Desulfitobacterium hafniense DCB-2: one gene and its partner. Each later gene encodes a partner of the first gene's protein in a complex. Links are inferred from orthologs where the notes say so. Each region holds a gene or a part of one and is shown on either strand. Other genes may lie near its edges.

Region 1 (7,511 bases):
GTGAGGTGGAGTTGAAGGGAAAGGATAGCCTTGCTTTTTTGCAGTACCTATTGACCAATGATGTGTCGCGAATTCAGGATAACCAGATTCAGTATTCCCCCATGTGCACCTCTGCTGGGGGTGTGGTGGATGATCTGCTGGTCTATCGTTATAGCCGGGAGCATTTTTTGCTGGTGGTCAATGCCTCCAATACGGATAAGGATTTTGCCTGGATGCAGGCTCAAGCTGAGGGCTTCGAAATAAGTCTGGAAAATCGCTCCGGGGACTTTGCCCAATTGGCTTTGCAAGGCCCTTGGGCGGAGAAAATCCTGCAAAAGCTGACAAGTATGGATTTAGCACAGATCAACTACTATTGGTTTAAGCATGGGGAAGTGGACGGAGTCCTTTGCCTGATTTCCAGGACAGGTTATACCGGGGAAGACGGCTTTGAAATTTACCTGCCTCCCGAGCATGCTCCCCGGATGTGGGAAAGAATTCTCGAGGTTGGAGGGTCGGAGGGAGTTCAGCCCATTGGTCTGGGCGCCCGGGATACTCTCCGTTTTGAAGCCAGGCTGCCTTTATACGGCAATGAACTGGGGCCGGATATCACACCTTTGGAGGCCGGGCTAGGGTTTTTTGTCAAGCTGGAGAAGGATAACTTTATCGGTAAAGAGGCGTTATCAGCCCAGAAGGAAAAGGGAGTGCCGAGAAAGTTGGTAGGCCTGGAAATGATCGAACGGGGCATAGCCCGCTCCCATTATCCCCTTCAGAAAGAGGGTAAAGAAATCGGCTTTATTACTTCAGGTTCTTTTTCACCTACTTTAAACAAAAACATTGCCCTTGGCTTGATTCCCCCGGAGTATGCTCAAATAGGGGAAACCTTGGATGTGATCATTCGTGGGAAAGCCGTTAAAGCCCGGATTATTCCTTCACTGTTCTACAAACGGCAGGGGTAAAGCGGTGCGAAAATCGTCCTCGCCGGGCAAGGCAGGTTTTAAGTGCTGCAGAGCACTGGGGATGTTAAAAAACACGATTAAATGGGGTTAGGGACCTGTTCCTTTTCCCCGCAAAATAAGGAGGATGATAGTATGAATCCAGTAGAATTAAAGTACAGCAAATCTCATGAGTGGGCTAAGGTCGAAGGAAATACTGTGACTTTGGGGATTACGGCTCACGCTCAGGACAGCTTAGGAGATGTGGTCTTTGTGGAGCTGCCTGATAACGATACCACGGTGGTGGCCGGGGAGGCCTTTGGAACCGTTGAATCCGTCAAGGCCGTGTCGGATATGATTGCTCCGGTCAGCGGCAAGGTTATCGATTATAATCAAGAGGTGCTGGATTCTCCGGAACTTCTCAATGATGATCCTTATGGTGAGGGATGGCTGATTAAGGTGGAAGTGGATGATCTGACGGTATTGGATGAACTCTTATCAGCCGCGGAATATGAGGCGTTTCTTGCGGAGGAGGGCCAATAAATGAATTATGTGCCGAACACGGTGGACCAGCAGGAACAGATCCTCACCCGGATTGGCGTGGGCTCCCTTGAAGAGCTTTTTGCGGATATCCCGGAAAGCGTTCGGCGCCAGGCCCAATTGAAGATTCGGGAAGGGCTGTCTGAGCTGGAACTGGTAAAATATATGGGCAGGCTGGCTGCAGAGAATAAAACGGTGGAAGAGTATACCTCTTATCTGGGAGCGGGGGCTTATGAGCATTTTATCCCCAGCTATGTGGATCAGCTCTTGCTGCGCTCGGAGTTCTATACGGCCTATACCCCTTATCAACCGGAGATCAGCCAAGGGACCTTGCAGGCCATCTATGAGTTCCAGACCCTTGTCTGTGAGCTGACCGGAATGGACGGGGCCAATGCTTCCATGTATGATGGGGCATCGGCCCTCGCCGAAGCAGCTTTAATGAGCTGTGACGCCACCCGGAGAAAGAAAGTCCTGGTGCCTCAAACGATTCATCCGGAATACCGGGAGGTCCTCCGGACCTATCTGCTTCCCCGGGGGGTGGAAATCCTGGAGATCCCTTATCAGGAGGGAGCTGTAGACTCTGAGGCTTTAGAAAAAGCATTGAATACCGAGGTGGCGGCGGTTCTGATCCAAAGCCCTAATTTCTTCGGTATGATCGAAAAAGCTGTAGAGATCGGCCAAATGGCTCATGCCAAGGGCGGACTGCTGGTGATGGCGGTTAATCCGGTGTCTTTGGGATTGCTTAAATCTCCCGGGGAGCTGGGGGCGGATATCGTGGTCGGCGAGGGTCAGCCCTTTGGCAATCCCCTGAACTTCGGCGGTCCCTATCTGGGGTTTCTGGCTTGCCGGGAAAAATATGTACGCCGGATGCCGGGGCGGATCGTAGGCGCCACCAAAGATAAAAACGGCAAGAAGGGCTATGTGCTCACTCTGCAAGCCCGGGAACAGCATATCCGCCGGGAAAAGGCAGCCTCCAATATCTGTTCTAACGAGGCCCTTTGTGCCCTGGCTTTTACCATTCATCTCTCGGGATTGGGAAAACGGGGATTAAAGGAGATGGCCAGGCTTAATCTGCAGAAGGCCCATTACGGGGCTGAGGAGATTGGCAAGCTTCCCGGCATGAGCCTTGCTTTCCAAGGTCCTTTCTTCCATGAATTTGTGATCAAGACTGAGGTCAGTCCCCGCAAAATCAATGAAGCTCTTTTAAGCCATAAGATCATCGGCGGTCTGGAGCTTTCCCGCTTCTACCCTGAGCTGGATCAGCATCTTCTCTTCTGCGTAACGGAAACCAAGACCAAGGAAGATATTGACAGGCTGGTGGCCGGAATGGGGGAGATAAAATGAGAGCCTTGGAACCGCTGATTTTTGAACTAAGCAGGGAAGGGAGAACAGGGGTAAGCCTGCCCTCCTGCGATGTGCCGGAAATTCCTCTCGAGGATCTGATTCCTCAAGAGTTTTTAAGAGATAAGGAACCTGAACTGCCGGAAGTTTCCGAGGTGGATGTGGTCCGTCACTTCACCCGGCTCTCTTCCTTCAATCATGGAGTGGATACGGGTTTCTATCCTTTAGGCTCCTGCACCATGAAATATAACCCTAAGGTTAATGAGAAACTGGCCCGCTTGCCGGGCTTCAGTCAGATTCATCCCTATCAGCCGGAAGAATTAACTCAGGGTGCCCTGGGTTTGATGGTTGAACTCCAGGAGGAACTTGCCGAGATTACCGGCATGGATGCCTTTACATTACAGCCCGCTGCCGGTGCCCATGGGGAGATGACCGGGATTCTGATCATCAAGGCCTACCATGACCACCGTCAGGATGTTAAGCGCAGGAAGGTTATTGTTCCCGATTCCGCTCATGGGACCAACCCGGCCACAGGGGCCATGGCCGGCTATGACATTGTTCAGGTGCCCAGCAATGAGCGGGGAGGGGTGGACATCGAGGCCTTGCGCCAGGTGGCCAATGATGAAGTGGCTGCCTTGATGCTGACCAACCCTAACACTCTGGGATTATTTGATGAAAACATCCTGGAAATCGCTGAAATCATCCACTCTGTGGGGGGCCTGATCTATTATGATGGAGCCAACGCCAATGCCATTATGGGAATAGCCCGCCCCGGGGATATGGGCTTTGATGTGGTGCATCTTAATCTGCACAAGACCTTCTCCACTCCCCATGGCGGCGGGGGCCCAGGGTCAGGCCCGGTAGGGGTGAAGGAATTCCTCGCTCCCTATCTGCCTAAACCCGTGGCAATCCGGACCCCTGAGGGCCGTTACTCATGGGATGAGGACCGTCCGCTCTCCATTGGCCGGGTAAGAGCTTTTCAGGCTAATTTCGGAGTCCTGGTAAAGGCCTATGCCTATATCCGGGCCTTAGGCGGAGAAGGGCTGAAAGCCGCCTCTCAAAATGCCGTCCTCAACGCCAACTTCCTGATGAGCATCCTGAAAGAGCATTATCACCTGCCCTATGACCGGGTGTGCATGCATGAGTTTATCATCACTCCCAAAAATCTCAAGAACTATGGCATCCATACCTTGGATATTGCCAAGCGGCTTCTGGATTATGGCTACCATCCCCCGACGATCTACTTCCCCCTCATTGTGGAAGAGGCCATGATGATCGAGCCTACAGAGACTGAGAGCCTGGAAACTCTGGAGCAATTTGCCCGAGTGATGATCCAAATCGCTGAAGAAGTGAAGCAGGACGCGGAAATGGTGAAAAATGCCCCCCATGATACCCTGGTAACCCGTTTGGATGAAACAGGGGCTGCCCGCAAACCCGATCTGCGCTGGCGGAAACCGCAGTAAGGGCTTTGTCGCCATAGCAGCAGCCATTAGTGAGTAATCAGAAGGCTATGATTAGTAAAAAGATCTCCCTGCCGTTTTTTTGGCGGGAGATCTTTCGATACTTTTTTGGGGGCATCTTCAAGGCCTCTCTTAGCTCCCATAGCCTTTCCCAAGACACCCGACCATGCCGCTTAAGCGGCGTCGGTAAAGACGGAAAAAGCTGCTTGGATCGGTAACTTATCCTACAAAACCTTGCATGCACAAACCCGAAAAGCAGCCCAAGGATTTTGCTTTATGAAAGGAAGCGAATTTAAGCGAGCGGAAACAAAACTTCGCGAAAAGCATGCAGCGGAGAAAGGTTGGAAACAGGACGTTTCCAACCCGCCATTGAGCAGGAGCGATTTGGCGGGGTACCTTTCGGAGCGGAGGGCTTGAGCGGTAGTTTTGTCCGCGCAGCTTATGGAGCGACTGGTGTAAAGCAAAATCCTGGAGACTCGGCTTTCGCCTCTCTTCCAGAACAACATGTAATGCCCCAAGCAGCTTTAGGAAAGGCTAAGAAAACCCTTTAAAAAACCCTTAAGCCAAAGTAACAATTTTCAGATACAGATTTTTGCCGAATTGTGGAGTATAATTAATCAATGTGCATACGAGAAGCTTGCAAAATCTAAACCAGGAGGTTATTATAATGCAAACCTTTAAAGTTCCCGTAGGAATTTCCAATCGCCATGTTCATCTCTCTGAAGAACATATTGAAATTTTATTTGGTGCCGGACATCAGTTGACCCGGACCAAGGATTTATCCCAGCCCGGTCAATTCGCCTGTGAAGAAACGGTAACCCTGGTGGGGCCAAAGGGCACCATGGCCAATATCCGGGTGCTGGGACCTGCCCGCAAAGCAACCCAGGTGGAATTGGCAGCCACGGACACCTTTAAGCTTGGCGTCAAACCCCCGGTCCGGGATTCGGGAGATCTTTCCGAAACGCCTGGTTTGGAGCTGGTTGGCCCTGCCGGAAAAGTGCAGATCGAAGCCGGAACCATTATTGCTGCCCGCCATATTCATATGACTCCGCAAGATGCTGAAAAATACGGTTTAAAAGATGGAGATCATGTCAAGGTCCAAGTCACCGGGCCACGGGCCGGGGTCTTTGAACGGGTATTGATTCGGGTAAACCCCAATTATGCGCTGGATATGCATGTGGATACGGACGAAGGCAATGCCTTTGGTTTAAAAAATGGGGATTTGCTGGACGTTATTATCGAGTAAGAACTCACTCGGCATCCCCATTGGTAATGAGGCAATAGGGATGCTGTACGTATACTATTCGAATGAGAACAACGCTAATAAAATAAACCTGTCACAGGAAGAGGAGTTTCTTGTCCTGGGACGGGTTTTTTTACAATAAAACGCTATGCGTTCCGGTGGTCGTGTATGAAGCGGAAATAGAAAATCCTTTGCTTGCGAACCGCCGCCCGGAGGGAAAATTGTTTTGCTGATCACGTACGGCGAGGAGCTGGTGAAGAGGTGCTGCACGCATCTTTACCGGCTCGGGGGATGACGGACATTCGTTTTTTTTACAACATGAAATCTGCATACATCATCGCCGTCGGCCAGCGTTTGGGTGCGAATCAGATTCGCTCCCATTTGGTCATAGGTAATAAAATCAATGTTACAGATATATTTTACGAGAGCAAAGCAGTCTTCGCGTTTTCCAAGCTCGCATATGGCGCACTGACGAAACGTGGTGATGTGCTCGTCCGGACCTTTTATTTCATGTGTAAAGACCCAATCCGTACTGTATTCCCGTTTCTGCGAACGCTCCGCGGCGATGGTTTTTTGGCGCATCATTTTTTCGGAAAAGGCATCCTTTTGGGAATAGGATTTGAGCAAGAACGGTGTATGTGCCGCATGATCTGTCATTTCCCCGAACATTTGCTCGCTGATGGTGCCGTTCGCTGCCTTATAAACCGCAAAAAACATCGCAGCCATGATAAGACCTGAGCGGAAAATGTTATCCTTACCGCCCACCGAAGGGGTTCTGAGCAGCATTTCCCGATATTCCTTCTTCGCTTTTCTGCGGATCAAAGCTGTTTTTTCTTTTCCCAGGATGCCGGTAAGATAGCCGAAAACCCTTTTACTAAACATAAGAAACAAAATTCTTGCCTGCATATCATAGGTGAAGGTTTCTTTCATTGCCGTTCCTCTCCTCATCTCACGTTAATGAAGCGCCAGTCCGTTGACAAAAATCTTTCCTTTGCGCTCCCTGCCGGAAAGCTTGTCGCCGGCTTCCCCCGGCAGGGCCTGACATAGGACAGAATGCTCCCTATGACACCTTTTTTTTATTTATTCTCCTCCTTGGGGGGAGTTTTAGTTAGTGAATGCTAACTTTTATGTTAAAAAATTTTGGCATGTTCGGTCTCGTGCTTTAAGGTTCAAAACCCTAAAACAGCTTGCCAGTTAAAAAATTTAGTAATGATGCGGCAATGGTGCAGCGCTTTTTCTTTGGAAAAATCATGGATAATCGTTTCGAACAGGGTGGACCAATATGCCGTCAGGAGGATGTGGAGCTCATCTTCGTCAATGCGGTTTTTTGTAAGCCCCCGGGCAAAGGCTTTTTCCACAAAGGCCAGGGTATGTTTGGTGTTCTCAGCTACAAAATCATTCAAAAAATTCGCATATACGGAGCCTGCGGAGCAGCACAAAAGAAGCTTAAAGCCGTCGTATCTGGAGTAAAGAAACTCGATCCATCTTTGGTGGGTTGCTTCCGACATATCCCACACCGCCTGCATTTCTGCCCGTTCCAGGTGCTCATAATTACTCTGTTCCACGGCTTCGCTTAAGGCGTTGATGTCCTTCAGAGTAGGTTCCAGTACGGCCGCGAACAATTCCTCCTTTCCGGAAAATCTTTTGTACAGAGCGCCGGTGGTGACGCCGGCTTTTTGGCATATTTCCCGCAAGGAAGCCTCGGCAAATCCCTTTTGCAAAAACTCTTCTTTGGCGCTGACCAATATCTTAGGATCAATGCTGCAATTGGGTAATGACATGACATCCCTCCCACGTAGATAACCGTGTTATCGATAACGATGTTATCAGTATAATGCAATCCTTTTTTCCTGTCAAGATATACGCCTGTTTCTGCAATTGCCGCCGAGCGGGTTGGGGTGAAATATCCTTGTCTGATTCGACCTTTTGTTAGGCATGACCATATAGACAACAAGTGGGTCGACAGTGTCGACCTGGCGAAGTAACAAAGTGTGCGAAAGCAGTCTTTGGGGACTT
Region 2 (2,963 bases), 1.2 Mb from region 1 along the record:
TACTATTATGCTACAAATATAAATAGTCCGAATGTGGCTATCAAATCACACAAGCCTATTCTCACAGTATCATGTATGTAAGATATCGATCTCTATCCGCAGTATTATAATATATCCAAATAAGTTTTATGTTGGGGGGCAGGAAAAGCGAGATTAATTCTTTGCCAATCTTCCTCATGGATCGAGATATCGTAAACCTGGGCATTATCCTTGACATGGTCGGGTTGAGAAGCCTTGGGTATGGCCATAACATTCTCCTGCCCCAAGACAAAGCAAAGGAGTATCTGCTCCACAGTCAGGCCATAGTTTTGGGCAATCTCCTGAACTACTGGGTTTTGGGCTATTCTTTGCCGTGTGCTCAGATTATGAGCCATGGGGCAGTAAGCCATCATCGGCAGCCGGTGCGCTTTGAGCCATGGCTGCAAATCATATTCAGTCCCCCGGGAATTTAAGTGGTAGAGCACTTGATTCGTTGAGCACCGATCCCCTCCGGGTGTTTGCCAAAGCTCTTCCATATCCTCCGTATCAAAATTGGACACGCCCCAATGCTTGATCTTTCCTTGAGCCACTAACTCGTTCATGCACTCCACAGTCTCTTCAAGGGGGATATTTCCCCGCCAGTGGAGCAGATACAGATCAAGATAGTCCAGGCCAAGACGCCTTAAAGAAGCCTCACAGCTTTTGAAGATCGTCTTGCGCCCGGCATGATGAGGATAGACTTTCGAGACGATATGGAGGGTTTCCCGAGGATAAGGCTTGATCGCTTCTCCCACTAATTCCTCCGCCGCTCCCTCTCCATACATCTCAGCCGTATCGATCAGGGTCATTCCGTACTCGATTCCCATGGCCAGAGCTTTAACCTCTTGCTGCCATAGCCGGCTTTTCTCCCCCATATACCAGGTCCCCTGGCCGAGTTTGGGCAGTTTGGTTCCATCGGGCAGAAGGACTTCCCGGAGGATCTTTTTCTGATTCATTCTCTCTACCTTCCTTTCCTCCCTTAAACGTCTTTAATCTTTTCGCCAATCCATTCTTTCATATCCTGAAGAATCATCAGATCTTCTTCCTGAACCTGAAGTGATTCCAAGGCAAGAAGCAATTCACTACTATTCAGAGTCCGGTTAAGAAATGAAGCACTGATCTCCTGGATGAGGTGTGCATTCATAGCATCAGAATAGATGGTTGAGCCAATAATCTTGCCTTGGCGCAGAGTAAAGCCTAATTCTATCCCTCCCCAGGGAAAACGGGTCTCCAGGACAAGGTCAAATTGGGGCGTCTTACCGTAGCGCCAATCCCAGGAAGCGTATTTTTCATAAAGTCCGCCCAGGTCATAATCCGTATCCTTTATACGCAGAGGCTCCGGACAGGCACCATAGAGGCTTTGAAAGCTTGCCATCAGAGTTCCCTTCATCTCCTCAATGGACAAATCCGGTAAATAATTGCGGAGGTTGGTGATCCGGGATTGAACCGACTGTACTCCCTTGGCCGCCATTTTTTCCTTGGATACCTGAAGGTATTTCCCCACTTTTTCCCCGTCCACATGAACAAGAACCGTACCGTGGTGGTATGCTTTATCTTTTTCAAAATAGAAAGCATTCCCCGAAAACTTCTTTCCCTCCACAGTCAGATCATTGCGGCCGGTAAATTCGGCTTGAATTCCTAAACTGTTTACTCCCCCTAAGATAACCTGGAGCTGTTTGTGCAAATCATAAAGCTCCCGATCCATAATAAAGGTAAAATTGAGATTGCCTAAATCATGAAAAACCGCCCCGCCCCCGGAAAGACGACGGGCCAGTTTTCCTCCATCTTCTTCAAGAAGGGTACAGCGGCATTCCTGCCAGGGATTTTGATTTCTTCCGATAACTACGGTGTTTTGATTTTGCCATAGATAAAGGAGAATCTGATCTTTCTCCACCTTATGTAAAAGGAATTCTTCCAAGGCCAGATTGTGCCAGGGATCAAATGAATCAGACAGCACAATTTTAGTTTTTACCGGGCAAGACATGGGGACCCCCCTCCTTATCGATTAGTATTACCTGAAATAACCCTCTATTTTCCTCGTGACAGATAGTCCTTCATCACTTCCTCAGGGACGAGACTGCCGCCGGTCGCCCAAATCAGATGGGTTCCCTTTTTCAATCCCTCTTCAAGCCGGTGCTCCCTGATATATTGAAGGCCTTCCTTACACAGCAGGAGCCGGGCCGGACCGGCCATTCCTGCCAAAGCCGAAGGCTCGCATTGTATCCCCTCTGCATGATCAAGAGCCTGCAGCAAGCGGAAAAGTTCTGCATCCTCCACGGTGAAGGCCCCGCTCAGCAAGCCTGCCATGATCTTGCCTACGAAGCGGGAAGCTCTGCCTACGGCCAACCCATCGGCTTCGGTCTTGTTATCCAGCCCAATATCCTGAACAGCGATGCCATCATGAAGCCCTGTCGCTAATCCCAACACCATACAGGGAGAATGAGTCGGCTCGGCAAAGAAACAATGAACATGCTCCTGGAACACCTGCTTTAAGCCAAAGGTCACTCCCCCCGGTCCCCCTCCCACCCCACAGGGCAGGTAAACAAAAAGAGGGTGGTCGGCATCAACCTTGCGGTTCAATTTTTCTAATTGCTCCTTAAGCCTCAGTCCTGCTACAGCATAGCCTAAAAACAGATCCCGGGAATTTTCATCGTCAATAAAGTGACAGCGGGAATCACCTTCAGCCTGCCTGCGGCCTTCTTCCACAGCCTTACTATAGTCGGAGGTGTATTCAATCACCTCCACTCCCTTGGAGCGCAAAAGTGCTTTTTTCCACCCTTTGGCATCGGCAGACATATGGACAGTGACTTTAAAGCCCAATTCAGCTCCCATCACGCCGATGCTCAACCCGAGATTTCCTGTGGAACCCACAGCAATTTTATAATGAGACAAAACATCTCTGAACGAAGAATCCTTTAACCTGGCATAATCGTCTTCCCTGGTCA

The links.
Region 2: the proteins of gcvH (region 1) and DHAF_RS14445 are in contact, whole or in part, in a crystal structure (PDB 3A7A), measured with the Escherichia coli proteins. The link is inferred for Desulfitobacterium hafniense DCB-2 from one-to-one orthologs.

Annotation. Positions count from the first base shown.
Region 1 is NC_011830.1:4,280,682-4,288,192, reverse strand. What follows is about bases 1-2,760. They hold gcvH (glycine cleavage system protein GcvH), read left to right. Parts: upstream 1-1,067; coding sequence 1,068-1,454; downstream 1,455-2,760. Other genes in these bases: gcvPA (aminomethyl-transferring glycine dehydrogenase subunit GcvPA), read left to right, coding at 1,455-2,760; gcvT (glycine cleavage system aminomethyltransferase GcvT), read left to right, coding at 1-935. In the rest of the region: more of gcvPA, read left to right, coding at 2,761-2,795; aminomethyl-transferring glycine dehydrogenase subunit GcvPB, read left to right, coding at 2,792-4,255; DHAF_RS20125 (hypothetical protein), read left to right, coding at 4,594-4,803; DHAF_RS20120 (phosphate propanoyltransferase), read left to right, coding at 4,920-5,498; DHAF_RS20115 (L-2-amino-thiazoline-4-carboxylic acid hydrolase), read right to left, coding at 5,772-6,425; DHAF_RS20110 (TetR/AcrR family transcriptional regulator), read right to left, coding at 6,665-7,276. UniProt on the Escherichia coli protein: The glycine cleavage system catalyzes the degradation of glycine. The H protein shuttles the methylamine group of glycine from the P protein to the T protein.
Region 2 is NC_011830.1:3,101,174-3,104,136, forward strand. It holds DHAF_RS14445 (lipoate--protein ligase), read right to left. Parts: upstream 2,003-2,963; coding sequence 998-2,002; downstream 1-997. Other genes in the region: DHAF_RS14440 (aldo/keto reductase), read right to left, coding at 105-974; DHAF_RS14450 (D-serine ammonia-lyase), read right to left, coding at 2,047-2,963. UniProt on the Escherichia coli protein: Catalyzes both the ATP-dependent activation of exogenously supplied lipoate to lipoyl-AMP and the transfer of the activated lipoyl onto the lipoyl domains of lipoate-dependent enzymes.